Regions from separate parts of the Paenibacillus sp. JCM 18996 genome, predicted to be linked through region 4. Evidence: riboswitches for the same ligand, from Rfam matches in the RefSeq annotation. Region 4 holds a riboswitch; each other region holds the start of a gene.
What was found. A riboswitch is a leader RNA that binds a small molecule or an ion and turns the genes downstream of it on or off. The one in region 4 is predicted to bind cyclic di-AMP.
Positions count from the first base shown of each region.

Region 1 (8,101 bases), 1.4 Mb from region 4:
CTTTAACGGTTAAATAGTTAGGAATCATCGTGACTTCCGAAGGAACCATCATCGTAGAGAGGAACAGGGCGAACAGCAGCTTTTTTCCTTTAAATTGCAGCAGCCCGAATGCGTAACCGGCCAAAGAGGCGGTAATCAGCTGTCCTATTGTAATGCTCGCCGCGGTAATAAAGCTGTTCTTGATAAAATCGATGATCGGCACGGCTGCCAGAACACCAATAAAATTTCCCATATAAAAGGAAGAGGGCAGGAGCGGCGGCGGGTACTTGGAAGCTTCCGCGGGGGTCAGCAGCGCGCTCCAGAAAGTATACAGGACAGGAAACATGACTACCAGCGACAGTAAAACGAGCAGAGCGTACATTAATGCTGCTTTCGGTTTAGTTATCATTGGTAATGTACCTTCTTTTCGAAAAATGTGAACTGGATGACCGTCAGCACCATAATGATGGCAAACAGGATAAGGGCTGCGGCGCTGCCCGCACCAAATTGGAAGTTGACGAACGCTTCCTGATAAATCGCGTAAACGAGCACTCGCGTACTATTGATCGGGCCTCCCTTGGTCATAATATGAATCTGGCCGAAGGTCTGCAGTATGTTGATGATGGATACGATCGACACAAAAAATATGGTCGGAGAGATCAGCGGCAGGGTGAGTTTGCGAAAAGTATGGTACGGAGAAGAACCGTCTATTTTCGCGCTCTCGTAAATTTCCTGGGAAATTCCCTGCATTCCGCTGAGCAGTACAAGATAATTGAAGCCCAGGTTCATCCATATCGTCATTATGGAGACAGAAATCAGCGCCCATGCGGGGTCGGCAAGCCAAGAAACAGGATGGAGCCCGATCGATTGCACAAAATAATTGAGTATCCCTACGGTCGGATGGAACAGCGCCATCCAGATTACGGCGCCGGTACCGGCCGAAATGGCCATTGGGAGGGCAAAGAAAAATTGAAACACCTTTATGCCGCGCAGCCGGTTTACTGTTAACCAGGCCAATAACAGCGAGGCCACGATGCCGAGCGGGATTGTGAATAACGCAAACAAACCCGTGACTTGCAGACTTGTCCAAAATTTATCGGAAACTAGCAACTCCTTGAAATTGTCCGTTCCCACAAAGGCCGCGACTCTACCCCTTGGATCCGTAATATGCAGGCTAAGATACACGGTTCTCAGCAGCGGATAGAATAGAAAGATGCTGAATAAAACCAGAGAAGGAGCAAGGAACAAGTAGGCGAGGCCGGTTTCTTTCCATACGGCTAGCCGGCGGGACTGGGTTTTTGGTGAAGCAATCCGGGCTGGTTGTGATATATCTATATTATTTTTTGCCATGCCCATAGGCTGACCTCCTTCTTTAATTGACTTGTCTCATTATAGAGAAGGAATGTTTTTCGCAAGTTAGCGGGATGTAAAATAATTGTTAACAGTTGTCGATTTATGTCGAGAGATATTGTGGTATAGCGCATATGTGGTTTAACAGCCTGCAAAATCAGAGTGGAAGTGTAATCCGCAGGCTTTTTTTTGTACATAAAAGCGCAGTGAAATGGCATTGTCAAGTTAATTTTATATTAAAGTATGATGAGAATGGGGAGAAAGAAACATTAAAAAATTCCTCGTTTATTTGAATTGTTTACGCAGTGTAAACATTGTGGCGCCCCACAGTTAACCCGTTTGCAGGGATATGAATTTTTTTTAACGTTAATTTCGCTGTGCTTATTTGCAGTTTTTGGGTGTTTCTATAGATGTTTCAGTATGGTAGTTTGGTAGGAGCCGAGACTTCAGGGACGTTATATTTCAATTGAAGTGCGGGGGACGATATATCGAGGCGCTGTTCTTTTGTAACTTGCGCTGCAGGGGTGAATCGAGCTTTTTTCGTTAGGGCTGTATCCTTGGGCCCGAACCCGTCAACTAACCTCGTAGGCGAATAGAAAAGGAGACGATACCAGATGAACCTTTTTTCTTTGAAAAAAACAATGCCTGTAATGGGGATTGCCGTGGGGCTTCTTGGCGTAAGCGGTCCTATTTCTTTTGCGGCGAAAACTCCGCTGCCTCTACAGGCAGAAACCGCTGCAGTAAAAACGAAAGCGCAGGCTGTGAATTTTACTGTGGAGTGGCCGATTTTCGGACCAAAGCAGGTGGAACGTTTTGTAAAGCCCAATGCTGAAGCGGCAGCTACTGGCGCCCCGGCTGCTGCAGCCGTTGACGCGTCGGAGAAGGCACCGGCTGATGTGTCAGCCCCGCTGCTCGCCAACCTCAAGCCCGCCGCTGCGCCCGTGGCTGTCGCACCCCAACCCGTGGTAGTTGCCGCTGCACCGGCACCCGCGCCAGTCAATGAAAAGACAGTGTCTGCTCCGGCTGAACCTGATGCCAACAAAGCAGCCGTTGCTCAATCTGATGCCACTAAAGCAGTCCCGGTCAAGGCTAAAGCCGACGCGCCTGCCAATTTTAAAAAAGAGATCGAGGCTAAAGCCACAGCCTATTCCGGTTCTGCGGAAGAAAACGGAGGGTATGCCGGTATGGATGCCATGGGAAATAAACTTGAGCTCGGAACGATCGCTGTCGACCCCCGAGTGATTCCGCTGGGTTCCACGGTGTACGTAACCGGTTATAACCACAATGGGCTGCCGGTAAAAGGTATGACCTTTAAAGCTACGGATACCGGGGGAGCCATTAAAGGGAACCGTATCGATATATTCCTGCCCGGATCGAATGATCAAATTTCCTCGTTCGGCATTCAGAACGTCAAAATATATGTACTATAATAGAGATAGATATGGAAAAGGTCCCTGCACTTTATGAGTACGGGCCTTTTTCGTTTTGACGTCAAAGCGGGGACTCTCACATTTTTATTCCGTCAGCTTATTGATTACCATTACCGCCGCACCCGTCACCAGAGCTTCTTCTCCAAGACGGCCCTGGCTGAAAACAACCTGATAAATCGGATAATAATACGTGTTCTGGATGGCCACTTTGGTGGAAACCCGGAAGAACAAAGGGTGCGCATTAATAAGCGGGCCGCCCAGGATGACTTTCTCGGGATGAAGAATGTTAAGGAGGTTGGCCAGCCCGATGCCGAAGTATGCTGCGGACTGTGTGAACAATTCGACCGTCAAGGGGTCGTTCTGCTTTAAAGCCGCGGTCAAATCGGTGAATGTGATTTTCTCCGGGGCGCCCGTGATGCTGCGCAGCGCGCTTTCACGCCCTTGCTTAAGCCTGGAAACAGCCGCCTGCTCCAAAGCGTGGACGGACGCGAAGGATTCCAGGGATCCGTAATTTCCGGATGCGTTCAGCCGGGGTCCGTCGGTTTGAATAATCATTTGGCCGATCGAGCCCTCCATATCCACCGCCCCGTAAACCACCTTTCCGCCCGCGGTCATCGAAGAACGAAGGCCGACCCCGAGATGGATGTACAGCAGGTGGCGGTAATCCCGCCGGCGGTCCGCCCAATATTCGCCTATGATCGCCGTGTTCGCTCCATTATCCAGAAAGACGGGGATGTTTAGCCGGTCCTCCAGAAGCTGCACTATAGGCACGTTGCTCCAGCCCGGAGCGGGAAAATGCAGCGGGCTCAAGATCATCCCGGCGGCAAAATCCAAAGGTCCTACGGCGCCGATTCCGATGCCCAGTATCGCCGAGGCTTCGATGGCATGCCCGGACAGCATGGATTCCATGGAAGAGACCAGTTCGGTCAGCAGTGCATCTGGCGTCATTTTTTCCGTCATCAGCCACCGTTTCGTTTCCAGCTTGTTCATATGCAGATCGCAAAGGATGAGTTTGGAGCTAAGCCTGGAAATTTCGATGCCGACCACATAAGCATACAGGGGATTCGTCCGGTACAGGATGGGCCTTCTCCCTCCGGTGGATTCTCCCAGCCCTGCTTCCACAAGCAAGCCCTGAGCGGTCATTTCCTCCAGCGTTCGGGTGAGCGTGCTGCCCGTCATCGAACTTTGCTCCAGAAGATCTATCTTCGACATAATATCCTGTTTGCGGATCAATTCGTATACTTCTTTGCTTTTCCGGTTTGGCAGCCGGTTCTGCGGCAAAAGCTTATCCATAAAAAAACCCCCGTCATCGAGCTCTCTTGTCACAAAAAGAGCTGGCTACAAGGGTTTATTATACATGAGCGGCGGGCGATTAACCATAGATGGCTGCGCCCAGCAAGCCGGAAAGCATAATGACATACAACGGATGCATCCTCTTTACAAACAAAGCGTACAGAGCTGCGGCAAAAATAAGTCCGGCAACGGCGGTATGCAGCGAGATTGCCGCGATCAATCCGTTGGAAGAGGCAAACCTGTACGCACCATAGAAAATAAGAACGGCAACGACGGGACGGAGCCCGTAAAAAGCGGATTTGACCCATAAATTGTCATGATATTTTTGCAAAAAAGCGGCCACAACTATGAGGATGAGCAGCGAGGGCAGGACGATCCCGGCCGCCGCGGCGCAAGCTCCAAGCCATCCGGATGTGCGGTAGCCTATTATAATGGCGCTGTTGGTAGCGATAGGACCCGGAGCCATCCCCGCCAGGGCGATTACGTCTGTAAGCTGTTGAGTAGTGAGCCAATGATGCGATGTCACTTCCCGCTCTATGACGGGGATCATCGCGTAGCCGCCGCCGAAGGACACCAGGCCGACCACAAAAAAAACGGCGAACAACTGCAGGATCACCATGGACACACCCCCTAGATACCGTCTCCGATGTAATAATCTTTGTATTTATATCCGGCTTCTTTTCGTTTAGCATAGTGAGTCTTGAGGCCCTGCTTCTTTCGGTAAAAAGTGGCGGCTATGCCTGCGGCAAGCCCCAAGCCAATCAGGACCGCCGGATGGATATCAGCGAATATGAGAATGGCCACGCTGCCTGCCGCAGCGGCCAGTGTCACCTTGTCAAAAACGGCCGTTTTGCCGATGTGGACTCCTGCGTAGACAATGATTGCGACAACGGCGATGCGGATGCCCTCGAATGCGGCCTTGATTTTCGGATAGCTCTGCAGGTGCACCAGCGCGACGCTTAGGGCGATAACAATGAGAAAGCCGGGCAGCGTCACTCCCAGACAGGCTGCCGCCGCTCCAAGGATCCCCGCTTTGCGGTATCCGACCAGTATGGCTGCATTGATTGCGATCGCGCCCGGCGCAGACTGGGACAGAGCAAGCAGGTCGGCGATGTCTTCTTCTTCCACCCAGCCCCGCTTCTCCACCGCTTCCTTCCGGATCAGAGGGATCATCGCATACCCTCCACCGAAGCAGACAGGGCCGATTTTCAAAAAGGACCATAAGATTTGGGTAAGAAGCTTCCATTTGTCATGCGTTTCATGAGTTTTTCCTTTCAATGGAAATCTCACCCCGTCTCTAATAAACTAGCTTTATTATACAATACTTAAATTCATTTTGGAATAAACAAACGTCTAGATTTGAAAAACGATTAAAATATATTGTAGATCAAGAAATAAACCAACAAAATTGATAGGAATATCCGGAATAAGGCCAAACTTTTTACCTAAACGGTTTTTATGGTTCTCTATGTGAAGATAACGAAACGGGAAATGATAGAGGCATTGCGGCGCTGTGCGGCGGATGATTAGAACCGATAGGGGGTAATATAGTAGCTTTCATCAGGCAACCCCGGATTTCAAACTTCGCTTCATTCTCGTCTTGAGTAGGTTGAGCAGATATCGGAATATTAGAACATTCAGGTTCCGGGTTAATAATGGTAATACAGATGGAGGTGTTGACTATGCCAAAAGAAGAACCGGAAGTGTCGCCAAAGGTAACGCCGGAGATTAGCCCGAGGGTTGCACCGGAGGTATCGCCGAAGGTAGTCCCTGAAGTATCGCCGAAAGTAACGCCGGAAGTATCGCCAAAGGTAACGCCGGAGATTAGCCCGAAGGTTATGGACACAGCAGCCTCTTTTGGGCTGCTGTGTCCATGTTTTACTTCGGATGCCGCTGCACATGGAGCAGGCGCGTGAAAAGTCCGGCTGCGCCGAAGGCTAGACCGGTGATGAGGCCGATCCAATAACCGTAGGCGCCGAGCGATGAGGAGTGGGCCAGCCAATAACCGGTCGGCAGCCCGATGACCCAGTAGGAGACCAGGGCGACGAACAGGGTAACATTTACATCCTTGTAGCCGCGCAGCGCTCCCTGGATAGGGGCGGCCAGCGCGTCGGATAACTGGAAGAAGACGGCGTACAATAAAAAATGCTTCGTTAAAGCGAGGACGGCCGGCTCTTTCGTATAGATCGCCGCTACCTGGTCGCTGAACGTGATCAAAAACAGCGCGCACAAAGCCGCCATCGCGATAGCCAGTTGCAAGCCAATGTAGCTGTACTGCCGGGCATCCTTGTACCGCTTGGCGCCGGCTTCAAAGCCGACCAGTATCGTCAGAGCCATCGAGATGCTCATGGGCACCATATACAGGAACGAAGCGAAATTGATGGCGGCCTGGTGCGCCGCGATAGTAAACGTATTATATTCGCTCATGAGAAGCGTAACGGCCGAAAAGATGCTGGTTTCGAAGAATATTGCAAATCCGATCGGCAGCCCAACCCGCAGAAGATCGCTCCAGGCTTTCCACGAAACGCCGTACCATTTATTCGGTGCCCCATATGCGGTAAAGGGCTCCACCCGAACAATAACGGCGATAGCCAGAATACATATGCACCAGTAGGTGATGGCGGAGGCGACACCCGCTCCGATGCCTCCCAGCCTTGGGAATCCGTATGCCCCAAAAATAAACAAATAATTCATCAAGCTGTTTACAGGAAGCGAAATTAGTGTAATCCGCATCGACATCCGCGTCTGTCCCAGTCCGTCCATAAATCCCCGCAGAACGGTGTAAATAAACAGAGGCACAGTACCCGCGGAAATCGCCAGCAAAAAGCCCTTGGCCGTATGCCGCACCGAAGGCTCCAAATGCATGCCGCTCAAGAGCGGATCCAGCGCGAAAAACAAAAAAATCATTACAACAACAGCGATGGCAGCAGCCAGATAAATTCCCTGGAACAGCGTAAAGGGCACTTTCGCGCGGCGGCCCTCGCCGACAAGCCTCGCTACAACCGGCGTTACCGCGAACAGGATCCCCGTAAGTCCGGTCTGGACCGGCACCCAGATGCTTGTTCCGATCGCAACTCCGGCCAGGTCTGCAGCGCTGGCGTGCCCGGACATGAAGGTGTCAAAAAAAGTCATCGCAAACATCGTCAGCTGAGTAACAAGTATAGGCAGCAGGATAACAAAAAGCTGCTTTATTTTTTGGGATAGGGTGTAGGTCTGATTCATTTGATTATCTTATCATAAAATTTCTTTAACCTGCCAATTATTGCGCCGGCCGCTGCCAGATTTTAGCCGTTCTATCAGCATTATGAAATCATAAAAGAAACCGGGAAGGTTACTCTACACCTAAGGTGGAAGCGAATTAAATTAAGGAGAACCCCGGTGATCAGCAGATGAAAAGACCCACTAAAGTGATTCTAATGTTATTATGTCTGGTTATCGTTTTGTCAGGGTGCCGCCTCGGCCGCCAGAAGATCCTTCCCAAGCAGGAAAACAGCCATAAAGAGCAGGTGCTGACGGACAACACGCCGAAAACCGGCGAAGCGGTAAACATGCCGCCTGCAGCATCCCAAACGAAAAGCGGCAATTCAGGCATCATGCCTGCACGCCTGCGCATTCCTTCCCTGAAAATCGACGCCATCGTCGAACCCGTGCACGTATTGGAAAACGGCGCCATGGGGGTGCCTGAGAATTTTGACCGGGTAGGTATTCTGGTGCCGTGGACGAAGCCGGGTGACAAGGGGAACGCGGTGATTTCCGGCCATGTTGATCATAAGACGGGTCCCGCAGTGTTTTTTTATCTGAAAAGGCTGTCCCCAGGCGATAAAATTTTCCTCTCCAACGACGAAGAAAGACAATTGACATTTGTGGTAAAATCCGTTGAGGCTTTCAAAACGGAGGAGTCGCCGCTTGAGCGCATTTTCGGTGCAGCTGAGCAGGTCAATTTGAATTTAATCACCTGTACGGGCAAATTTAATAGAACCACTAAAGAACATGAAAAGCGGTTAGTCGTCTTCACCGAACTGCTCGAAGATACCGCACCGAAATGAACT
Region 1 is NZ_AP043884.1:248,938-257,038, forward strand. It holds gene ACZ5N7_RS01210 (carbohydrate ABC transporter permease) at 1-388, opposite strand, end outside; gene ACZ5N7_RS01215 (carbohydrate ABC transporter permease) at 385-1,335, opposite strand; cyclic di-AMP (ydaO/yuaA leader) riboswitch at 1,756-1,935, shown strand; gene ACZ5N7_RS01220 (3D domain-containing protein) at 1,944-2,759, shown strand; gene ACZ5N7_RS01225 (ROK family protein) at 2,844-4,052, opposite strand; gene ACZ5N7_RS01230 (chromate transporter) at 4,132-4,671, opposite strand; gene ACZ5N7_RS01235 (chromate transporter) at 4,683-5,330, opposite strand; gene ACZ5N7_RS01240 (hypothetical protein) at 5,735-5,968, shown strand; gene ACZ5N7_RS01245 (MATE family efflux transporter) at 5,931-7,274, opposite strand; gene ACZ5N7_RS01250 (class F sortase) at 7,442-8,098, shown strand.
Region 1: it holds a riboswitch for cyclic di-AMP, as region 4 does, so the genes downstream of both, ACZ5N7_RS01220 (3D domain-containing protein) here and ACZ5N7_RS13815 (ubiquitin-like domain-containing protein) in region 4, are expected to answer to the same signal.

Region 2 (8,101 bases), 1.8 Mb from region 4:
GAATTCGGGGTAGTGATCTCCCCGCTGGATCAAGGCTATTGGGACCAGACCTTTGTCACCGCCCGCCGAATAGCCTTTTAACGAAGAAAGTGATAAAGCCCTCAGAAATGAATCATACTAAGCGGCTTTATCTCAGCGCGCAATGATTTATTGATTTTCATAAAGTATAAACTCGCTGGAATTGCTGCGAATATACTGCCCTATGCGTTGGATCGTTGCCGGTGAGATTTGTTGGTACCTGGCGTAAAAAGAGTTGAAAGAAGACAACATGTCCGGATCATTCTGCAGGTCCTGGGCTGAGAGATTGAAATTTTCCACACTTGCGGGGTGGCCGCTTTCTATCAGGACCTTCTCTATATCCTCAACAAAACTTACCGCTTCATGATCCTCGAAATAGCTCAGTCCCCTTTTTAACGACGGCCATCTTCCCGCTTGAGCCATAAAATAGGCGCTCCACCAATATAAGTCGGCTGGAGATTTACTCACGTGTTCATGATAAGCACGGAAGATAAAAAGCGATCGCTGTCCTTTGGTCAGTGCTGAATAAAACCGGATCTCGTCATCCCTACGTGTCCGTATATCCTTATAGGCTTGGAGCAAAGGTTGAAAGCACGCCGACCCGAGAGACCCGTCATCTAAAATGTCGAACTCTTCACGCTTGATTTTTACCAACAATATACAATCACTCCTTCCAATTGATTATAAATAAATAATGGACGGTTGATCAATAACCCAGCTTGTTTTAATGTAAATTTTTTGGCACAATAAACAAATGGTCGGTTTCGGCGGCTCAAGTGGAACAGGACGGATTGAAAAGAGGGTACCGAATGAATAAAGCATCGATTTACGGATTGACGTTGGATCAACTGACGGCATGGCTTATGAAATATGGGCATAAAGAATCCCGGGCATTGCAAGTTTGGGATTGGCTCTATAGGAAGCGGGTAACAGAGTTTTCGGAAATGGTCGATGTCAATAAAGCAGTTATTAACTTATTAGCGGACCATTTTGTCATTCAAACCTTAAACGAACATATTAAGCAAGAATCTGCGGATGGAACGATCAAGTTTTTATTCAAGCTGCAGGATGGCAATCTGATAGAAACGGTTTTGATGAGGCATAAATTCGGTCTGTCGGTGTGTGTCACAACTCAAGTAGGCTGCAATATCGGATGCAGCTTCTGTGCGAGCGGGCTGCTTTCCAAAAGCCGTGACTTGTCCTGTGGCGAGATTGTAGAACAAATTATGAAAGTACAACTGCATCTGGACCAGGAGAAGCAAGACGAAAGAGTAACCCACGTCGTCGTTATGGGGATTGGAGAGCCTTTTGATAATTTTGAAAACCTGGTGGATTTCCTGCGGGTGATCAAGGACCACAAAGGGCTCGCTATCGGTCCTAGACATATCACTGTTTCAACCAGCGGTCTTGCCGATAAAATCATTGCATTCGCCGACACCGATCTGCAGGTCAACCTGGCGGTCTCGCTGCATGCGCCAAATAACGAGCTTCGAACGCGGATCATGAAAATAAATCGTGCCATTCCCATTGAAAAATTAATGAAATCGATCGATTACTATTTGGAACAAACAAACAGGAGAATTACGTTGGAATATATTCTGCTGAAGGATGTAAATGACCGCAGGGAACATGCCGAGCAGCTGGCTGAATTGATTGGCGAAAGACGGCATCTGGCCAATGTCAACCTGATTCCGTATAATCCTGTGGATGAACACAGTCAATATCAAAGAAGCGAGCAGTCAGCGGTGCGCGCATTTTACGACACATTGAAAAAGCAAGGTATCAGTTGTACCGTTCGACTTGAACATGGAGTGGATATCGATGCGGCGTGCGGACAATTAAGAAGCAAACAGATCAAACAAACCATAGAAAGTTAACTTTAAAAAGGACACATTATCCGATCAAAGGTCGCGTATATCGCGGCCTTTTTTTTGAACAAGAGAGTGCCCCGCTGCCATAGTATGAAGAGAGCAACGCTAACTAATTTGGCGGGATAGGTGTCGAAGGCAAGCGAAGTGGTTATAAAAGAAATACAGGAATATTTACCAAAATCAGGGGGGGTTCCAATGTTAAAGGATAGTTACAAAATACTCGATAGCTTACGGTTGCCACACGGACTTTACCTGGCATCTTCGTCAACGCACTATAACTATGTATGGATCCGGGATAGCGTATACATGTCAATGCCTTACCTAGATAAACCCTGCGATACCTATGAACGGACATATCACCGTTTGCTCGACCTATTCGCGGAATACGAAGATAAAATCGAATACCATACCAAGGTAAAGCCTGAATGTACGTGGCAATTTATCCATTCCCGTTTCTCTGCGGATGATGTCAGGGAGATCACGCATGAGCCTTGGGGACATAATCAGCTTGATGCCATCGGCGCATTCCTGTTCGGCATTGGCGCCGGACTTGCCGCAGGCAAGCAAATGCTCCGGAACAATGCGGATGAACGAATCGTTGCCAAAATTGTCGCGTACCTGTCATGTATAGAATACTGGCAGTGTCCCGACAACGGAATGTGGGAGGAGGACATGGAACTCCACGCCAGTTCAATCGGCGCGTGCGTTGCCGGCTTAATCAGCCTGATTAACACTGTAGAAGTTCCGCTGGAAATAATAGATAACGGAATAGCGGCGCTGAGAGAGCTTGGTGACCGTGAGAGTGCATCAAAAGACGTGGACTTGGCGCAGTTATCGTTAATTTATCCTTATAACCTTGTCGGCCCGGACGTGGCCGAACGGATTATAGCGAAGGTGGAATCGAGTTTGCTGCGCAAACGAGGAGTTATCCGTTATGCTGGAGACAGCTACTACTCTACGTTAGAAAGCTCGCACGGACGGTACGAACAGAAATCGTTCTATTACGGAACAGAGGCGGAATGGACGTTCGGGCTGCCATGGCTGGCTCTGTGTTGTCATACGTTCGGCGACACGGAAAAAGCGTTGCATTACATCCGCCGGACCGAGGAAGTAGCGTTAGAAGGAGGGATTTTGCCGGAACTCTATTATGCAGGGACGGCAGTGCCGAATCCTAACACACCTCTTGGCTGGAGCAGCGCGATGTATATATTGGCGAAGGAAGCCGTAAATATTGGAGCTGTGGTGCGCGTATGATTGTGATTGACGCAGACCCGGGCAACCGATTCCCGGCGTACAGATGGAGGAATAACGCAAAGTTGTGAGCCGCATCGAATATAATTCGGTGCGGTTTTTTCTATGATGTGTTCCTTCGCCGGCATTACAAAAAATTTATATAAAAAGTTTTGATAAAAAGAGTTTAAACTTTTAAAATAATAAAATGAACAAAAAGGAGGACTGTATGTGGCAGTGAAAGTGGTTTTTCTGGATATCGATGGCACTATTCTCACTGAAAACAAAACAATACCAAGCAGTACAAGGCTTGCGGTCAATCAACTGCTGAACAAAGGAATCAAAGTAGTACTTGCTACGGGCAGGTCACCGTACTTCACGGCTCCGGTCGCAAAAGAACTTGGCGTTCATTCCTATGTCTCTTTTAATGGTTCAATTGCAAACCATGAAAATGAAATTATTTTTCATAAAAAATTAGAGATGGAGTATGTGCGTGAAATTATCGGCAAATGTGTCCAATTGTCACACTTAAGCGTTCTGCAGGCTTCATATTCCGTTTTTTCACCCTCCGTCAGAGAGGACGCCAGACTAACGAATTACTTCGGTTACTTTAATGTAAGTGTTCCGGAGGATATACACCTGGACTATGATAATGAGGACATTTATCAAATATATTTACATTGCCCTCAGCAACAAGAGGAATTATATAGGTTCGAAACAATGGGAATTGACCGGATCCGTTACAATGATTTTGATTTGGATATTCTTCCAAAAGGCGTCAGCAAAGCCGTGGGCATTACAGCGATGTTAAAAATGATGGATATTTCTGCAAGCGAGGCTGTTGCGTTTGGCGACGGTTATAACGATATAGAAATGCTGGGTTTAGTCGGTGTGGGGATTGCGATGGGAAACGCCGAAACTGCTCTAAAACAAGCTGCAGACTTTGTAACAAAACCTGTTCACGAAGACGGTATAATGTTCGGCTTAAAAAAAATCGGTCTTCTGTGAATTGTACTTAATCATGATTTCAAGAGGAATAGCGTGAAAAAAGGCAGATAATAAAAGATATATTGAACTGAATACGCTTAACCGATAAAAATAATAATTATTTTTCATATCACTGTATTTTTTGCTGTTTTCACTTTTCTCGATATAGGATTATGATATACCACGTAACAAAAATTCAAAGCCATTATTCGCTGAATTTCCGAAGCGGAAAACGGGGGAACCATCTGATGAGCGAATGAATGATCATTCGTCATTTGGGGTGAATCATTGACACTTATTAAGAGCGTCAATGTAGGGCGACTCTGAACGCCCGAATCCGACAGCTAACCTCGTAAGCGTTGTTAGAGAGGGTGAACAACTTGGGCTCCGATTGGAACCACAGGGGATACCTCTGTGGTTATTTGTTATGCGAAATAGCAGAGACGATGGGGAAAGTTGGAAAACTACGTTAATTGCAGCTGGGGGTTCGATATGATCCATCATGTACAACTATTGGAAGCTGTCTTTATTTTATTGGCAGTTCTGGCAATCTGGTATGCCGTGTCTAACTTCACTTCCTTCAAAAGGGTGTTGGTTGGCCGTCCGATGCGAACCAGTGAACTTTACGCAAAACATAACAAATTGTTTTGGGTCATCGCATTACCAATACTCTCTGCAGATTTATACTCTTCTGTTGCCTACGGTCCCGAAGCCGGAATGACGGAGTTGCTGAGGCTGGGGAGTGCAGCTCAATGGCTCATTCTGCCAATTACGGCTTCAACCGTTTTATTATTGGCTATACTCATTGTTTCTTACATTATGGGGATTATTGCCTATCCGAGCGGCGGGGGCGCTTACTCCATCGCTAAAGATAATTTCAAGAAACCCTGGGCATCTTTGGTCGCATCCAGCTCTCTGCTTGTGGATTATATCTTAACCGTAGCTGTCTCCGTGTCGGCGGGAATTCAGGCGGTTTCATCGGCCTATCCTGTGATCGCACCTTACAAAACTACGTTGGCGCTGCTGTGTGTCATGTTATTAGTTATCGTGAATTTGCGTGGCGTGGCGGAGTCTGCCAGCATCTTTGCCTGGCCGACCTTTTGGTTTATGGGAAGCATGCTGCTCGTCATTTTTATGGGCTTCGCTGATGAACTTCGATTCGGCTTTATCCAACCCTCAACTCCAATTTTTGGAACTATGCCGGAAGGCATCACGATGCTTTTGATCTTAAAAGCTTTCAGTTCCGCCTGTTCGGCATTGACGGGAATAGAAACGATATCCAATGCTGTTCCGGTGTTCCGCGATCCCCAGCAAAAAAGTGCCATCAAGACATACATCGCATTGGGAGCAATAACCGGACTTACTCTAATGGGAATCGCTTATCATCTTTATGTCCAAGGCATTCAAATTAATCCGGACAAGACAATGCTGTCTGAACTCGCAGAACACTATTTTGGCCATGGAATTTTATATCAAATCATCATTTGGTCGACTTTTATCGTCCTGATCTTGGCTGCCAATTCGACTTTCACCGGATTTTCTCAACTCTCCGCCATTGTTGCGGCAGACGGCTTCTTGCCAAGAGCGTTCACCAATCGCGGCGACAAGTTGGGCTATTCAAATGGTATTTTGCTGCTCGCCGGATTCGCCTGTATTCTCATTGCCGTGTTCCAAGCGCAAACCAACGCATTGATTCCCTTGTATGCCATCGGCGTTTTCTTATCTTTTACCATTGCCCAGATCGGATTATGCATCCGTTGGAAAAGGGTGAAAGGCCCTATGTGGAAAGCCAAGTTCTCAGTTAATTTGATAGGTACAATAATCACCGCTTTGGTGACGGTAGTCGTGGCCATTACAAAATTTCTTGCCGGCGCGTGGATTGTGTTAATCATATTGCCATTCATTATTGGCTTCTCGGTCGCCGTGCGCAAGCATTATGACTGTATCGCAAAGGAGCTTCGCATAGATCCGAAAACCACTTTGCCGAGTCCGCACCGTGTTGTCACCATTGTTTTAGTGTCTGGTGTGCATCGAGTAGTAAATAACACCGTATCATTTGCCAAAAGTCTGGATACGCAGGTTGCTGCCCTTTATGTCGGTTTTGACGATGAATCGATCGAGAGGATGAAGAAAAAATGGGAGGAATGGGGTAATCCTTGCAAGTTAATCACGCTTCGGAGCGAGTTCCGTTCCATCCTTGGCCCATTAAGCCGATATATACACCGGTTGGAAGTAAAAGAAGGCAAGCCGGATCATATTCATTTGATCATGCCGCAATTTATCCCGAGAAGATGGTGGCACCATATTCTCCATAATCAAAGTGCATTATTGATCCGTTCCTGGTTTTTTCGCCATAAAGATGTAATTATTACGACAGTGCCTTACCATCTGCATGACTAGGTGTTAAAACAATCCAAGTATTGCCAAACAACTAAAATTCGTGGATATTCACTGTGCTGATGTTTTCGGGGCTGTGTCAGTAAGAGACAATCTTCCAATTATCGTTGATTCCATTTTTGAGGTCGAGAATTAGGTCTTGTCACTTTAAGTTAACAAAGGAATCCAGTGGAGGAGATGGCGATAGTAAGTACTCTGCTATTGTTAGTTTTACTTTGGTTTCCATAATGTATTAATATTATAGATGGCAGCAGTCATAACCGATGAACAAGTAAAAATAAGAAAGCGGGAACAGCATGGGTCGTAAATGGAACAATATTAAAGAAAAGAAAGCCTCAAAAGACGCAAATACGAGTCGAATTTATGCCAAATTTGGAGTTGAAATTTATGTAGCGGCAAAGAAGGGAGAGCCGGATCCAGAATCTAATCGAGCCCTAAAAATTGTACTTGAGCGAGCCAAAACGTACAATGTACCGAAAGCGATCATTGACCGTGCGATTGAGAAGGCAAAAGGAAGTTCAGAAGAAATATATGAAGAACTCAGATATGAAGGCTTTGGACCAAATGGATCCATGGTGATAGTAGATGCACTCACAAATAACGTGAACCGTACCGCTTCGGCTGTGCGTTCTGCTTTTAATAAAAACGGCGGGAGCATGGGTGTAAGCGGATCAGTGTCATATATGTTTGATCAAACTGCTGTCATTGGCCTGGTGGGTAAAACCACAGATGAAGTATTTGAGATATTAATGGAAGCGGATATAGACGTACGGGACATTTTTGAAGAAGATGAGTCCGTTATCGTTTATGCTGAACCTGACCAGTTCCAAGCACTGCAAGAAGCATTCAAGAATGACGGAATAACTGAATTTAAGGTAGCGGAACTAACAATGCTCGCACAAAATTACGTAACACTTCCGGAAGACACCCAGGCACAATTTGAAAAAATGATAGATGCATTAGAGGAGCTGGAAGACGTTCAACAAGTATACTACAATGTGGATTTTACTGATTAATCTGAATTCCTGTCATGAAAAATGAGGTCGACCAGAAAGATCTGGTGACCTCATATTACGAACAGGAGTAATGTTGAACAGAAAAGCTTACAATAATTTATTGTTGACCCTCTGTGTAAATTTGGAAGGTTACACCGAATTTATCCGTTACAATACCGAAAGATGGGCTAAAATGAGTTTCTTGCAGCGGCATGTTCACTTGACCACCTTGCTGCAAGGCTTCATAAATTCGTTTTGATTTTTCCGCGTCGTTAGTTGAGAGACAGATAGTTACTTGATTTCCACTTTGATGGGGCTGACCTGGAAATGTATCAGAAAACATAAGCTCCGATTCGTCAACTTTTAACATAGCGTGTGCCACACGATCCTTTGCAGTTGCCGGTAAAGGGAATTCGGGGTTTTCCGGCATCTCACCGAAAGTTTGGTTAAAGAGTAGTTTAGCATCCAATGCTTTTTCGTAAAATTGAATTGCTTCCTTAGCATTTCCATCCATCACTAAATAGGGGGTCAATCGTAGTGTCATGATTATTCAGCTCCTTAGGTTCTAATTGATTTTTGTTCGTTTCTACCATGCTCCATACT
Region 2 is NZ_AP043884.1:988,201-996,301, reverse strand. It holds gene ACZ5N7_RS04850 (C40 family peptidase) at 1-81, shown strand, start outside; gene ACZ5N7_RS04845 (hypothetical protein) at 148-675, opposite strand; gene rlmN (dual-specificity RNA methyltransferase RlmN) at 828-1,895, shown strand; gene ACZ5N7_RS04835 (glycoside hydrolase family 15 protein) at 2,085-3,143, shown strand; gene ACZ5N7_RS04830 (Cof-type HAD-IIB family hydrolase) at 3,351-4,127, shown strand; cyclic di-AMP (ydaO/yuaA leader) riboswitch at 4,307-4,481, shown strand; gene ACZ5N7_RS04825 (APC family permease) at 4,599-6,506, shown strand; gene ACZ5N7_RS04820 (YebC/PmpR family DNA-binding transcriptional regulator) at 6,800-7,519, shown strand; gene ACZ5N7_RS04815 (VOC family protein) at 7,617-8,042, opposite strand.
Region 2: it holds a riboswitch for cyclic di-AMP, as region 4 does, so the genes downstream of both, ACZ5N7_RS04825 (APC family permease) here and ACZ5N7_RS13815 (ubiquitin-like domain-containing protein) in region 4, are expected to answer to the same signal.

Region 3 (8,101 bases), 1.9 Mb from region 4:
GGGTTTAACTCGGGAAGTACGCTTAGCGCCGCCAATTATTCTGTGGAGATCGGACATATCGCGGTGACCACGATGCTTGCCGCGGCTGCCGGTGCGGCTTCCTGCATTCTGTTCACTATGATGCGATATCAGAAATCCGACCCTCCGATGGTCATCAATGGCGCGCTGGCGGGACTAGTGGGAATTACGGCAGGTTGCGCCTATGTGTCAGAAGGGGTGGCTATCTTCATCGGCGCGGTGTGCGGAATCGTCATGATCTTCGCCACGGAATTCCTTGAAAGCAAAAGGATCGACGATCCGGTCGGTGCCTTCGCCGTGCACGGTGTCAGCGGAAGCATCGGTACTCTGGCTGTCGGGTTGTTTGCCATTCCGGAATGGACTTCCAAATTCAACCTCAGCGGCGCGGGCTTGTTCTACGGCGGCGGCTGGTCTCTGCTCGGCATTCAGGCTTTGGGACTCGCCATCGTCTGTGTGTGGGGCTTTTGCCTGACCTGGCTTGCGATGAAATTGATAAGCCTGCTCGTTCCGGTCCGTGTCAGCAGAGATGAGGAGCTGGTCGGACTCGATGTGGGCATCCACGGTGTTCCCGCCTACAGCGAGGAGCACGATTTTATTGCTGTACCGTCTATCATAGATAAAGAATAATCAGCTGGAACTCTATAATAATCGACTGCGCCCCAAACAACGAAAAAGCCGCTTATCCATTGGATAAACGGCTTTCACTGTCTTCCCCCATCTTATGGAGGAAGCACAACTGTTAGATCTCTTCATTCAATTGAGCTTTAAGCGACTCGATTTCCTGTCTCAGCTGCTTTACCGTCTCAAGCGGCTTCTTAACATAATGGATATACTCTACAGCCAAGTGATGATCCGGTTTTTTGCCTGTCAACAAACGCCTTAAACCTGACATGGATTGATAGCTTTGTTCTTCGCGAAGTCTTCTCTTTTCATAACGCTCAATGGCTTGCTCAATATCCAAGACCTGCTGCTCTTTCTGGGCGATAAGAGATTCCAAAAGGGAGAACACATCCGCATTTTTATCGGTATTTTTGGAAGAATCCATTGAAGGGAAAGAATCCGTTATAAGCGCAGTCAGCATGAGAGTTCACCTACCTGATTATGTTAACTATTTTCACACTGATTCTATTTTACCTCATTTTGCGGCTCTTGAAAAGGTTTATTAAAAAAAGCATTGGTTAAAAAAAAGACCGGAAAAAATTCCGGCCGTCTATATTCAGATAAAGCGTTTGGCGCCAATGTATCTGGATCCCCAATAACCGCTTTGCAGGCTGTCAATTTTAACACCGTCATCGGTGGCGGATATAAATTGATTGTTGCCTAAATAAATTCCGACGTGTGAAGGGACCTTAGCCTGGGCGAAGAATACCAGATCTCCGACCTTGGGCTGGGCGACGGGATTACCTGCGGTGTTCATGTCTCTGGATGTCCGGGGAAGCGATACGCCGTTCTTGCCATAAACATACTGGACAAAACCCGAGCAGTCGAATCCGTCAGGGCTCGTCCCACCATATTGGTAGGCAGTGCCGAGATACTGCTTGGACAACTCCACGATTCTTGTGGAGATTGCTTTCTCCACCACCTTGGACGGTGCCCACCATGCGGGTGCGTGGTATTTTCCGTCCTTACCGAGGATGGCAATATAGTTGGTTTGATCCCATTGGGTAGTAATTCCCAAGTTTTCGCTCACAAAGCGAAGGGGAACCATCACCCTGCCTTCCTGAAACAAAGCCTGCGTGCCAATGCTTACTTTCTCGCCGTTCACCGTGGCATAAGACTGTCCTGTCGTAATCACAATCTTTTTCTCTGGACTGCTTATCGTTACCGTCACCTGCTGACCATCCATCTGCCAATCCACATTGTAGCCCAATTCTTCCGAAATCAGACGAATCGGCGTCTGCAGATTCTGATTGCCGTCTATGAACGGCTGTGCATCAGGAAAAGACACGAGGTGATCGTTAATCTGTACCTTCACACTACTGTTCAATACAGCGGCTTCCGCCGAATGAGCGTGAAAAAGACCGGACAGCAAAAATGCGCCCGTTAACACAAGCGAGCTTGCCAAAACCTTCAACTGCTTTCCTCCTTGTAGCCTCCGAGGTTAGTTGGCGGGTTCGGGTAGAGGTTGCTCCCTGGTCTGGCCTGCGCCAAACGTTCACCCCAAAATAAGTCCCCCGTACCAATGATAGGACCATTGGATTCGGCATCTGTTTTGTTGCTGTTTTTTCAACTATTTCAATGTAACATATGATAAAAGAGGGTAAACACCCATTTTTCAACAAAATTGTGTCCAAATTAAGACAATAAGAAAGAGACCTCATATTGAAGTCTCTTGTCTTCTTCTTGCTTAGTGGCCTTCGTCCCTCAACTAAGTATTTCTTTGACTCTGCCTACCTGTCCATCTGTCAAACGAACCTTGATTCCATGGGGATGCGTGGGAGAATTCGTTAAGATGTCCTTGACGATTCCCTTGGTTAACGCACCTGTCCTCTGGTCTTTCTTCAAAACGATACTGACTTCCAGGCCTGGGCGGATATGGCTCCGGTTCTGACCGTTCATGCTGTCACCTTCTTCATCCTTAACTTATGAGATTCGCGGCAAGCGGGCTAACTATTCTTTAACATCAATAAATCCAGAAAAGACTCAGGCTCCAACCGGCCGAAATATGCCCGCAAATCGATGCCTGACAAGGCTTTTATCACCTCGGACTCTTCATAGCGCACACCTTTGAGCTGATCTTCAATATCCGAGATTTCCCCAGCACCAAAAAAATCGCCGTAAATTTTCAGATCGCTGATAAGGCCTTTCGATATATTCATCCGGACATCTATGGTTCCGACCGTTTCGAAACGCTTCTTGCTATGCAGAGTGCTCTCCGGAGATTTGCCGTAGTTCCAATCCCAGCTCCCATATCTCTCCTTCGACAGACGGCGGATCGCTTCCCAATCCGATTCCTCGAGCTGGACACGGGGCACATCCTGTGGCCACTTGCCGAAAATCGATTGCAGCAGTTCATTCCTGAATTCTTCAATCCTCATCGGCGCATCCAGAAATTCGCTTATGTTGGCCACTCTGCTGCGAATGGATTTTATGCCTTTGGATTGGATTTTTTCCGGGTGCACGTTGAGCGCCGACACGACATTTTCTATTTCGGAATCGAACAAAAGCGTACCGTGGCTGAACATCCGGCCCTTGGTGGTGAATTGGGCATTGCCGGATATTTTGCGCTCGCCGACCTGGATATCGTTTCTCCCAGTCAAATGTGCCTGGACACCAAGCTTCTTCAGCGCCTTGATCACCGGCTCCGCGAATTTCTGGAAGTTGTGGAACGACTCGCCGTCATCCTTTGTAATGAAGCTGAAATTCAGGTTTCCCAGATCATGGTACACCGCTCCGCCGCCGGATAACCTTCGGACTACATGGAGTCCATGCTTTTTGACATACTCGGAGTTGATTTCCTCCAACGTATTCTGGTTTTTTCCAATGATGATCGACGGTTCGTTGATATAAAAAAGCAGGTAGCTTGTGTCCATCGGCAAATTCTTCAAAGCATATTCTTCTATGGCAAGGTTGATTCTTGGATCGGTGATACCTTCATTGTCTATAAAAAGCAACATCTTCCCCTCCTGCCGCTCACTGTATTCTCATTTTAATCTAAAATAGTCCTGTACACAAAAATCGCTAAATCGTATGCAGAGAAGCAGATAAAAACAGCCCCGGCACGGCAGCAAGTCCGACCGAGGCTGTTTCATATTTGCACAGACTGCACCGCCGTCCGGGCTGTTTCTTGCCTGCACACTCGGCACCGCCCCTCGAAGCAGTTTCCTGCCAACACTTGCAGCTTCGACAGCTGCGAGCCTGACAAAACTGCCGGCCGTTACCCTTCGAGCAGCAATGTTTCCGGATCTTCGAGCAGCTCCTTGACGGTGACGAGGAAGCGGACCGCTTCGCTGCCGTCCACAATGCGATGGTCGTATGACAGAGCGATATACATCATCGGCCGGTTCTCCATCCGCTGCTCATCGATCGCCACAGGGCGCAGCTGGATTTTGTGCATGCCCAGAATACCTACCTGAGGGGCATTCAGAATCGGCGTCGATAAAAGGGATCCGAATACACCGCCGTTCGTTATGGTGAAGGTACCTCCCTGCAGATCGGACAGCGCCAGCGTATTGGAGCGCGCTTTGGAAGCGAGCTCCCCTATTTGTCTCTCAATCTCTGCAAAGCTCAGCCGGTCGGCGTCGCGGACAACCGGTACAACCAGGCCTTCTTTCGCAGATACCGCAATTCCGATATCGTAATATTTCTTCGCCAGGATTTGATCCCCGGAAATCTCGGCATTAAGCAGCGGAAACGCCTTTAATGCGCCGACAACGGCTTTAGTAAAGAAAGACATGAATCCCAAGCCCACATCATGCTTCTCTACGAAAGCTTGCTTACGGCGTTTGCGCACATCCAGAATAGCCGTCATATCCACTTCGTTGAACGTGGTTAACATGGCCGCGGTATGCTGGGCTTCGACCAAACGGCTCGCGATCGTCTGGCGGCGGCGGGACATCCGGATGACTTCAACCGGCTTCCCGGGGTCGATGGCTGCCCCTTCGCCAGGCGCTTTTTGCGGTACCGCGGATTGCGGTCTGCTCACTGCCTGTCCAATGTTTGCCGGCTTCGCAGCCTGCCCCCCCGGTTCATAAGACCTGACGTCTTCGGCGGAGATTCTGCCGGCCGGATCGTTCGAAGGGATCCGGCTTAGATCGATGCCGCGCTCCCTTGCCAGCTTTCGCGCCGAAGGAGTCGCGATAAATGCAGCCTTATCATTCGCCGCGGATTCTTCCTGCCGGACGTTTGCTGCCGCAGGCGGATTGGTAATCGCCTGCACCTCAGCCTGAGCCGCTTTCGGAGCGCTGCTCTCCTTCTTTTCCACAGCCACGGCAGATCCTTCACGGATCGTACCGATCACTTCACCGACCTGGACGGTGTCCCCTTCCTGCCTGCGGATTTCCGCCAACACCCCGTCCTGCTCGGCGTTAATTTCCAGGTTCACCTTGTCCGTTTCCAGTTCGAGCAGCAAATCTCCCTGACTCACGGGATCGCCCTCTTTTTTCACCCATTTTGCAATCGTTCCTTCGGTGATGGATTCGCCAATCTCAGGTACTTTGATTTCAGTCATAGCCGATTCCTCCCTGCTTCCATTAGTTTTTCATTAACACTATGATTGAGCGCGTTCGAGATTAACCGCTGCTGTTCGCTGCTATGGACGTGCTGATAACCGCTGGCAGGACTGGACCGGTCAGGACGGCCGATATAGCGCACCTTCGCCTGATCCGGCGCAACCTCACGGATGCGCGGCTCCATAAAGCTCCAGGCTCCCATATTCTTCGGCTCTTCCTGCACCCAGACCATCTCCTTCAAGTTAGGGAACCGCCGGATGATATCTGCGATTTCCGACTTCGGAAAAGGATACAGCTGCTCGACACGCAAAATGTGAAGCCAGGAGCTGTCCGCATTTTTGTCGTTCTCCAAAGCTTCCTCCAAATCAATTGCGACTTTACCGCTGCATAATAGCACACGTTCCACCCGCTCGGGCTCGCTGCCTAAACCGCTCTGCTCCAGTACAGGGCTGAATCCGCCCCCGCTGAAATCCGAACCGGGAGAAGCGACCCGGGCATTACGGATCAAGCTCTTCGGCGACATGATGATAAGCGGGCGGGCCTGTTCCGTTTCGCTTAGCGCAGCCTGCTTCCGCAACAGGTGAAAATATTGCGCGGCGCTGGTCAGATTGGCCACAGTCCAGTTCTCATCGCCGCCAAGCTGCAGGAACCGCTCCAGACGCGCGCTCGAATGCTCGGGCCCTTGGCCTTCATAACCGTGCGGCAGCAGCAGCGCCAGGCTGGACCTTTGCCGCCATTTGTCGCGGCCTGCCGCGATAAATTGGTCGATGATCACTTGGCCCGCGTTGGCAAAATCGCCAAACTGGGCCTCCCACAGCACCAGCGTTTCGGGAGCGAAGACATTGTACCCGTACTCGAATCCGAGAACGGACGCCTCCGACAGTGGGCTGTTATGGACGGCAAAAGAAGCTTTGGCTTGCGCCAGCCCGTGCAAAGGAATGAACAGCTCTCCCGTCTCGGTATCGTGCAGAACGAGATGGCGGTGGGCAAAGGTTCCGCGCTCCGAATCCTGTCCGGACAACCGGATCGGTTTCCCGTCAGCCAATAAAGTGGCAAAAGCCAGCGTCTCCGCGAGCGCCCAGTCCACTTTCTCGCCCTCATCCAGCGCTTTGGCGCGCCTTTCGAGGATCCGCTTCAGCTTTGGGTACACATGAAAGCCTTCCGGCCACTGCAGCAGCGCGCTGTTGATTTCCTTCAATCGCTCCAACGGAACGGCGGTATCAAGCGTGAGACGGCTGCCCCAAGCGGGTATTTCCAAAGCGCTTCCGTTCTTGTCTTCATTTGCTTTCACTTCATCATAAGCCCGCTTGAGCTTTTCTCCGGACTCGTCCCTCATCTGAGCGGCCCGCTCTTCACTCACTATGCCTTCATCCGCAAGCTTCCTCGCATACACTGTGCTCACGGTAGGATGAGTTTTCACCGTGGCGTAGGTGATCGGCTGAGTCGTCTCCGGATCATCCGATTCGTTGTGTCCGTAGCGGCGGTAACCGACAAGATCGATCAGAAAATCCTTTTTAAAGCGGGAACGGTACTCGCATGCCAGACGGATCGCTTTGATGCAAGCTTCCGGATCGTCGGCATTGACGTGTACGATCGGTATTTCGTATCCTTTAGCCAGATCGCTAGCATAGTAAGTGGATCGGGAATCCTTGCTTTCCGTCGTAAAGCCCAGCCGGTTGTTGGCGATAATATGTAACGTCCCGCCGTTGCGGTAGCCTTTCAGCTGATTGAAGTTCAACGTTTCAGCAACGATCCCTTCCCCGGCAAAAGCGGCGTCCCCGTGGATCAGCACCGCAACCGCTTTGCTTACATCATGCTCGGGGTATCCCGGCTGCACGCGCTCCTCCTGAGCGGCGCGGGTGAATCCTTCCACAACCGGGTTCACATATTCCAAATGGCTGGGATTGTTGGCCAACGTTAAACGAATTGGAGGAATCTCGCCTTCCTCCAGCGAACGGTCCGCACCCAAATGGTATTTTACATCCCCCGACCAGCCATGGTTGATTCCTGTGGAGCCTTCCGAAGGCACCAGATCCTTGTTCGGCGAATGATGGAATTCGGAAAAAATTTTGCCGTAAGGCTTTCCAAGCACATGGGCCAGCACATTCAGACGGCCGCGGTGGGCCATTCCCATCAGCACATGCTTCGCCCCGTCCTTGGCCGCGAACCGTACAATTTCATCCAGCATCGGTATCAGCGCGTCCGTCCCTTCCACGGAAAACCGTTTTTGCCCGACGAACGTACGGTGCAGAAAATTCTCGAACTGCTCGACCTGAATCAGCCTGTTAAGCAGCGAGATCCGCTCCTCAGGCGACAGGTTCTCAGAAGCCGACGCTTCGGATTCCACCCGCTTGTTTAACCAGTCCCGTTCATGCTCCTCATGGACATGGCTGAATTCGTAGGCTGTTGATTTCGTATACAACTGACGAAGCAGCTGAATTGCATCCCAGCCGGTAGCTACTTTGGCCGGAGCGTTCTCCCAAAGCAGCGAAGCCGGCATGGCCATCAGATCTTCCTTGCTGAGCTCATACGTCTCCGTTTGAATCAGACGGGTATCCGCCTTCGGCCTCAGCTTCAATGGGTCGAGATCCGCCGCCAAATGGCCGTAAGTGCGAATGTTCCACACCAGCTTTTCTGCGGCGACCACTTTCTTCAGCATACCAATGTCGATTGTTCCTTCTTGCGCAGTCTGACGCTCAGTCAGAGGGCTAATCCCGTCCTTTATAGCAGGAGGAGCTCCCCAGCTTGCAAACATTTCCCTGAAAGTCGGCTCAACCGATTCGGGATCCTCCGTATAGCGCTCATACTGCTCATGGATATAGCCCATGTTAGGGCCATAATAATTCTGCCAAGGCCGAAGCCCGATTTTCTCCTCAATTTTCATTGAAGGTAACCTCCCGCTGCATTTTCAT
Region 3 is NZ_AP043884.1:909,420-917,520, reverse strand. It holds gene ACZ5N7_RS04470 (ammonium transporter) at 1-645, shown strand, start outside; gene ACZ5N7_RS04465 (hypothetical protein) at 758-1,099, opposite strand; gene ACZ5N7_RS04460 (C40 family peptidase) at 1,235-2,092, opposite strand; cyclic di-AMP (ydaO/yuaA leader) riboswitch at 2,094-2,234, opposite strand; gene ACZ5N7_RS04455 (YwbE family protein) at 2,383-2,577, opposite strand; gene ACZ5N7_RS04450 (lipoate--protein ligase) at 2,625-3,632, opposite strand; gene odhB (2-oxoglutarate dehydrogenase complex dihydrolipoyllysine-residue succinyltransferase) at 3,896-5,188, opposite strand; gene ACZ5N7_RS04440 (2-oxoglutarate dehydrogenase E1 component) at 5,185-8,073, opposite strand.
Region 3: it holds a riboswitch for cyclic di-AMP, as region 4 does, so the genes downstream of both, ACZ5N7_RS04460 (C40 family peptidase) here and ACZ5N7_RS13815 (ubiquitin-like domain-containing protein) in region 4, are expected to answer to the same signal.

Region 4 (8,101 bases):
GTGGCCCGGGGAACCGTGACGGAAAGCCTGGAACGGCTGAAAGATCACCCGCCTCTTGGGGAATACTGTATTATTGTGGGCGGCTTTGAAGGGAAGGACTCGGATGAGCGGGGCGGCTGGTGGGAGAACCTTTCTTTAGCCGAACACGTGGAGCGTTATATGGCGGACGGACTGGATCGAAAGGATGCAATGAAGCAGACCGCCAAGGAACGCGGCTTATCCAAGAGGGACGTGTACAATGAGCTTTTGGGCCATTAAAATACTTCTGGTATAATGATGTGCAGCATGTCTACAAAAAAAAAATCCCTTACAGGCCTAAAGGTCTGGTAAGGGATCAAGAGGAGATATGAAAAAGGTTAGAATTAACAATTTCAACTTACTGTTTCTATTATATACTATTTTTATTAGTTTGTCACAGGAGTTGGCATATCCGCTAAACAATTATGGCAAACGATTTTTCCTTTGAAGTAAGAGACGTTCTCCGCGTTTCCGCAGAAAATGCAGGCTGGTTCATATTTCTTGAGCATGATGCGCTCGCCGTCCACATAGATCTCGAGAGCGTCTTTCTCGCCAATTCCAAGAGTGCGGCGCAGTTCGATGGGAATGACAACACGCCCAAGTTCGTCGACTTTACGTACAATGCCAGTAGATTTCATCATTATGAAAGGTTCCTCCTATAGATATGTATTTTATCGTCAATATTCGACATATTTTTCGATTCTAATAATACCAACGATTCCCAGAATAGTCAACTTAAAAATAGATTAAAAGTCTATAAAATTTAAGCAAAAAAGGAAATACATAGAAATTTTAAAAAAATTATTTTAAGCTAAACAGTTGATTTTACTGCATTTTTTCCGCTTATTACCGTTTTGGGTTATAATGAAAACAGCTTTGAAAATTGTTACAGGATTATGAAAATTGTAAATAAAAGTCATGGAAATCGACTTTTTTCGACAAAAATAATAGAGACAAGCGATCCACCCGGTCGAAAAACAGTTCTATCTCAGGGAGGTGTCTATGTATCGGTTGCTGCGTGAGGAAAAAGTGTTCAAGGATCCGATCCATAAATACATTTATGTCCAGGATCAGTTGATTTGGGATTTGATCAATACCAAGGAGTTCCAAAGGTTGCGGAGGATCAGGCAGTTAGGCACTTCTTACCTGACCTTTCACGGCGCTGAACACAGCCGGTTCTCCCACTCCCTGGGCGTATATGAAATCACCCGCAAAATCATTTCCCAGTTCGAACGGAACCAGTACGAGAGCTGGCCCGGGGAAGAGAGGCTTTTGTGCTTGTGCGCGGCGCTGCTGCATGACATCGGGCATGGGCCGTTCTCCCATTCCATCGAAGGCGTATTCGGCATCCACCACGAAGAGTGGACGATCCGCATGCTGCTCGGTGAAACAGAGGTTAACCGTGTTTTAAGCCGGGTTTCCCCTGTGTTTCCCCAGAAGGTGGCGGGTGTGATTGCCAAGACCTATGAAAAGGAAATTGTAGTCAGTCTTGTTTCAAGCCAGCTGGACGCGGATCGGATGGACTATTTGCTGAGGGATGCTTATTTCACCGGAGTCAATTACGGCACGTTTGATCTGGAGCGTATTCTGCGGATCGTCAGGCCGTACAAAGGGAGGATCGTTGTCAAAGACAGCGGAATGCACGCGGTGGAGGACTATTTAATGTCCCGGTACCAGATGTATTGGCAGGTGTACTTTCACCCGGTCACACGCAGTGCAGAGGTGATATTGAATAAAATTTTTCAAAGGGCCAAAATGCTGTACGAAGAAGGCTATTCCTATCGATTTATGTTGAGGCCTATGGTGGAAATGTTTGAGCGCACGATCAGCTTGGAAAACTATTTTCTGCTGGACGAGTCGATGATGCAGACGATACTGATACAGTGGAGTTATGAGCAGGATCAGATCCTCTCGGATTTATGCGGCAGATTCATGCATCGCAAGCTGTTTAAATATGTGGCAGTCGACGATGTTTCGCCGAGTCTGCTGGAAGCGATAACGGCGGGGATGCAAAGGATGGGGTTTGATTCGTCCTATTACCTGCAGATCGATTATCCGTCTACTCTCCCCTACGATGTGTACCGGCCTGGGCGAGAGGATGACAGCCTGCCGATTCTGCTGCTGGACGAGAAGGAGCAGCTGACCGAGATTTCCCAAAAATCCGACATTGTCCGCTCGATAAGCGGCATCCGCAGAGGAAAGCATCATTTGTATTTTCCCGAGGAAATCAGCCATTCGATGCAATCTCTATGATTTTAAGCCAAAAACAACCGCAGAAGGAGCAGCCATGTTAACAGACACCCATATGCATTTAAACGCGGACGCCTTCGCCGAAGACCGTGATGCGGTCATTAAAAGGGCTTATGAAGCGGGAGTCACCCGGATGGTAAACGTCGGCTTCAACAGAGAAACGATTCCGACATCGATGGAGCTGGTGGAAGCGTATGATTTCATCTGGGGAGCCGTCGGTTGGCACCCTCAGGACGCTAAGGACATGACGCCCGAAGATTTGGATTGGATTGAACAGCTGTGCAGGCATGAAAAGGTGGTGGCACTGGGCGAGATCGGCCTGGACTACTACTGGGACACCTCCCCTAAAGACGTGCAGCAGCGGGTTTTTCGCGAACAGATCCGTCTGGCGCGCAGGATCGGTATCCCGATCGTGATCCATAACCGGGACGCGCACCAGGATATCGTGGATATTTTGCGGGAAGAGAAGGCGGCGGAGATTGGCGGCATCATGCATTGTTATTCCGGATCCTGGGAGATCGCCAAGCTGTGTCTGGATATGAACTTCCATCTTTCGTTCGGGGGGCCCATCACCTTTAAGAATGCGAAACAACCGAAGGAAGTGCTGGAGAAGGTGCCTTTAGACCGTCTGCTCATCGAGACCGATTCTCCTTATTTGACGCCTCACCCTTTCCGGGGCAAAAGAAACGAAACGTCGTATGTGAAGCTTGTCGCCGAGGCGGCAGCAGAAATCAAGGGCGTGTCCCTGGAAGAGCTGGCCGAAATCACGACAAATAACGCCATTTCATTATTAGGCTTGAGGTAAGCTGTCGATTTTTCGCGGTACGAAGCGAAAGCTGTACCAAGCGATAAGGGCCAGGCATACGGCCGGCAGCCAGATCCATTGCATCCCCGTAAACACCAAAAGGAGCAGCGAGAGCACAATGAGCTGCACAACGAGCGCCCGGAAAATAATGCGGCCCACCGCCTGCACCCTTGTCCGGCCTTCCAGCGGATATAATTTCACCCAAAAGGAATGACGTTGCAGCTGCTCCACCCCGGAGATTTGCAAAGCCGAAATTCCCAAAGTCCCGAGGAAGAACAGCACTCTGCCGGTGTCCGAGACAGCGCTGATAAGCAGCAAGCCGCCGATAAGCGTGATCCGGGACAAGATGCCGAACAGCTCCGACCGGATAAACGATTTTGCATAAAGAAAAAAGAATGTGTGATGCTGTGTAAAAGGCACGTAATCGGCAAGCCGCGACAGCGCCGATCTCCTTTTCACCCGGTAAGACCGGGCAGGGACATCCGTAAAAAAGCTGAAGAAGGAGTACAGCCGCGCCTGCTGATCTTTTTCTTGCTGGATAAGCTGTTCCCAGTTGACGGGAAAGCGCGGGGTGCCCCGCATATACAGCGCCGATGCAGCCAAGCTGCAGAGCAGCAACAGACCGGCAATGGGCCAACTTGCGACTAAAAGCATGTAAGCGATTAAAGCTGTCGCTGCCCACCGAAAGAGGGAGTGCACCGTCCGGTAGGTGGCATACTGCAGCTTGTCTTCATACCAGCTTCCAGCCAAATTGCTTGCTTTGATGAGAAAGAAACTGACCAGGAGTGTGATCAGATAGGAAGTTCCCGCGCCGGTACAGTGCTTGATTAGGGGCCACAGGATGAGGAGGGGCACCCCGATCCATAGGAGCTGCATGCCGATGCTCCTGAGCAAGGCTTTGCGAAAATAGCCGCCCAGTTCTCCCTCCAGCCGCAAAAGAAAGACGCGGTCTGCTTCCTTCAGCAGGGTCCGCACGGGAGAGATGACCAGCAGCGGAATAAGCACAGCTAGAGCGATCCACTCGTAAGGGTAGGTAACGGGGAGCCCGTCAAGCAATTTTCGGTAAAAGTAAAAAAACACGATCAAGCCAAGCAGCAAAAAAGTGCCGAAGCCGCTTCGAAACACATCTTTCCAATACTGAAGATTGTTTTTTCGGTAAGCGGCGAGCCTGCCGCTCCATAGCTGGTCCGATTGCTTCACTTGTCCCCCTCCTTGATCAAAGCGAAAAACGTCTCGTCAAGCGAAGCGCCTGGACTGCCGGCCGCCGCAGCGATCTCCCGGAGGGACCCTTGGGCAAGAGCGCGTCCTTTATGCAGGACGACGTAACCGTCGCAATATTTTTCAATCGTCGCCAAAATGTGCGAAGAAATGAGGAAGCTCGCGCCTTTTTCTTTGAATTTCACCATCAATTCCAGCAGGGATCGGATGGCCAGCGGATCAAGGCCGAGGAATGGCTCGTCGATGATATAAAGCTGGGGTTCAATGAGAAAAGCGTTCATGATCATTACCTTCTGCCTCATCCCCTTGGACATCTGGAACGAAAAGCTTTCGGTCTTGTCGGCCATTTGAAATTCCTCAAGCAGAAAATCCATCCGTTCGCGGAACAAGGGTTCGGGAATGCCGTAAGCCCTCGCGGTCAACTCCAGATGCTCGCGGAGAGTCAGATCCTCATACAATTCGGGGGATTCCGGCACATAAGCGTACAGGCTGCGGTAACGTAGAGGAGATTCCTCCAGCTTAAGGCCGCTGATGGTAATCGTTCCCTGCTGCGGCTTAAGAAGTCCGAGAATATGTTTGATCGTTGTGCTTTTTCCCGCGCCGTTTAAGCCGATCAGGCCCATCATTTCGCCCGGACGAAGAGAAAAACTGATTTCACGCAGATAAGGCTTCCGGGGCAGATAGCCGCCGAAAAGCCCGTCCACTTTGAGTGAAGTTTCCAAAACGAGCACCTCTCTTTTAAGGGAAATTATGTAAAATATGTGTGGGTTTTTATGCCCATATAGGGCAAAAAAATGATAAAAAAGTCATGCTTTTTGCGATATGTCGAGAAAAACAAGAAAACTAAACCTAATACAAAGAAATAACCTGTTTTTATTCGGTAAAAAGCAGTATTTGATTGGAATTTATCTTTTTTTGACCATTTTTAGAAAATTTCCAGACTTTACATGTCATAATTTACAGCGTATCATAGCTTTCATGATAACTTAATACATCTTATCATATTTCCGTATCGCTGAGTTTCCCTTTTGGGGAAACGGGGGAACCAAGTCATGGTACCATGTTCATGGTATCAGGGGTGAATCCTAAGGCAAGCACCGCTTGCCCAGGTAGGGCGACTCTCACGTCCGAATCCGTCAGCTAACCTCGTAAGCGTGCAGAGAGAGGTAACTTAACATCGTGTACTGTTTCTGATTGATTGGAAAAGCCACGAGAGAAGTCCTCTTCTCTTTTGGCTTTTTTTGTTGCCCGGAAATATGGATATTAGAGAACTGCAGCTCATACATTGTTCAAAGGAGGTGGACGACTCCCGGCTCGAACGAAGAAGTATGAAGCCAATGTTGGGATGTAAGTAAAATACCACAGTCACGTCAAAATTAATCATGCACTACACGACGGCGAGGCTTACAAGGAGGACCGAAGAAGTGGGAGCTTTAGACAACCGGCAAACCCATGAAGAGCGATCATCCAACCTATCCTTCGCATTGCGATGGAAGCATGAAAACTTGCGTTTGATATCAACGATATCAATTATCTCTTGCGCTATGACTTTCATGTTCTTGGTGATGTTATACGGTACGGCTACCAAAAGCGTATCCGTGGTGGTGAACGGACAAGAGCAGGTAGTAAAAACCAAGCAGCTTGTCCTGCAACGCCTACTGGATGAACAAGCCATATCGATTGGGGAGCATGATCTTGTTAATATTCCTCTGAATGGGAAGATTCAAGACGGACAGAGAATAACAATTGATCGTGGAAAACCAGTCCAATTGACAGCTGATGGAAAGACGACAACGGTTTACACCACCGGTACAACGGTAGAGAGTGCTTTGAGAAACTTACATATAGCACTTGGGAAAGACGACAAGGTCGTTCCTTCCCCGGAAACGAAATTATCGGATACATCGGATGTCAGAATCATTCGCGTCAAGAAAGAGACCGAACAGGAGAATGTGCCTATATACTTCGGAGTTATTCAGCAGAACGACAACAATTTGCTTAAAGGCAAGGAGCAGGTCGTTCAAGAAGGCAAGCAGGGAGTTCTGGTCAAGCAGAAAGAAAAAGTATTTGAGGACGGCGAGCTGGTCTCGGAAACGATTGTGGATGAGTCTGTTGCTGCGCCAAGTGAGGACAGGATTGTTGCGGTGGGTACGAAGAATCCCGTGGTAACCGCAGCCGTTACGGCCGTCCCGGCAGCTGCTCCGGCTTCTGCTCCGGCCAGCGCCCCTGCCGATACGCAGGTAGTCAGCAAAAGCGGTATGAATTTCGGTTATAAGCAGGTGTTGAATAACGTGTCCTTGACCGCTTATGCGGCAGGCGTCAGTTCAACCGGCAAATCCAGCAGCAACCCCCAATATGGGATGACCGCAACCGGAACCCGCGTAACCGAAGGCAGGACGATTGCCGTAGATCCGAGCGTGGTACCGCTTGGATGGTGGGTTTACATTGAGGGTCTCGGTTTCCGCAGGGCGGAGGATACCGGCAGTGCCGTGAAAGGAAAGATCATCGACGTTTATTTCGACAGTGAAGATTACGCCAACCGGTTCGGCCGGAAAAGCGGCTTTACTGTTTATGTGATCGGACCCAACAAGCCTGTAGGGAATTGATTGAATATTCATATTGTGCTATTTTAAATATAATCTAGGTATAATGTGAAGAAGAGGTTGCGGCCTCTTCTTTTTCTGTATAAAGGATGAGAAACGGATAATGATTAAAGAAATTATTGTAGTAGAAGGCAAGGACGACACCGCTGCCATCCGTAGGGCGGTCGAGGCGGAAACGATTGAAACCGGAGGGTCCGCGATTAATACGGCGATATTGAATCGCATCGCGCTCGCCCACCGCCGCAGGGGTGTGATCGTGTTTACGGATCCCGATCATGCGGGGGAAAGAATAAGGAAAATCATCACTCAGCACGTCCCCGGCTGCAAGCACGCTTTTCTGAGGCAAGAAGAAGCTACACTGAAAGGCGATATCGGTGTGGAGAACGCGGCTCCGGAAGCCATCCGGGAAGCGCTCAGCAAGGTGAGGACCGATTATGCCGGCGCCGAATCGCGGATTACTTGGGACGATCTCCTGGAAGCGGGGCTCATTGTGCATCCCCGGGCTTCTTCCCGCCGGTTGGCCGTAGGCAACGCGCTCGGAATAGGGTATGCTAACGGTAAACAATTTTTCAACCGCTGCCGAATGTTTCAAATCACCAGGGAAGAATTCGAAGCGGCCTTAACCCAACTAGATGAAGAGGTTAATCCATGACGATGAATGATTTTTTTTCTTCTGAAGATATTGCATCTCCGAAACGGACGAAGGAATTGATCCGAAAATACGATTTTACGCTAAAGAAAAGCCTTGGACAGAATTTTCTTATCGATTACAAGATATTAAATAAAATTGTCGGAGCCGCCGGGCTGGACAAGAGCAAAGGGGCGTTGGAAATCGGTCCGGGCATTGGCGCGCTCACACAGCAGTTAGCCAAAATCGCGGGAAAGGTGGCCGCTGTAGAAATCGATCAGAGGCTGATTCCCATCCTCGCCGAGACATTGGACCCTTACCCGCATGCAAGCGTAATCCATGGGGATGTGCTCAAGCTTGATCTGCATGGGCTGTTCCGGCAGCATTTCCGGGATGTTCAGGGCGTCAGTGTGGTGGCCAACCTGCCTTATTATATTACTACGCCGATTATTATGAAGCTGCTTGAGGAAAAGCTGCCTCTGGACAATATCGTCGTCATGATCCAGAAGGAAGTCGCCGAACGGATGGCGGCGAAGCCGGGGGGCAAGGATTATGGGAGCTTGAGCATCGCCGTCCAAT
Region 4 is NZ_AP043884.1:2,806,222-2,814,322, reverse strand. It holds gene rsmI (16S rRNA (cytidine(1402)-2'-O)-methyltransferase) at 1-258, shown strand, start outside; gene ACZ5N7_RS13840 (AbrB/MazE/SpoVT family DNA-binding domain-containing protein) at 405-659, opposite strand; gene ACZ5N7_RS13835 (HD domain-containing protein) at 1,021-2,271, shown strand; gene ACZ5N7_RS13830 (TatD family hydrolase) at 2,306-3,073, shown strand; gene ACZ5N7_RS13825 (ABC transporter permease) at 3,059-4,273, opposite strand; gene ACZ5N7_RS13820 (ABC transporter ATP-binding protein) at 4,270-5,013, opposite strand; cyclic di-AMP (ydaO/yuaA leader) riboswitch at 5,295-5,462, shown strand; gene ACZ5N7_RS13815 (ubiquitin-like domain-containing protein) at 5,716-6,897, shown strand; gene rnmV (ribonuclease M5) at 6,998-7,546, shown strand; gene rsmA (16S rRNA (adenine(1518)-N(6)/adenine(1519)-N(6))-dimethyltransferase RsmA) at 7,543-8,101, shown strand, end outside.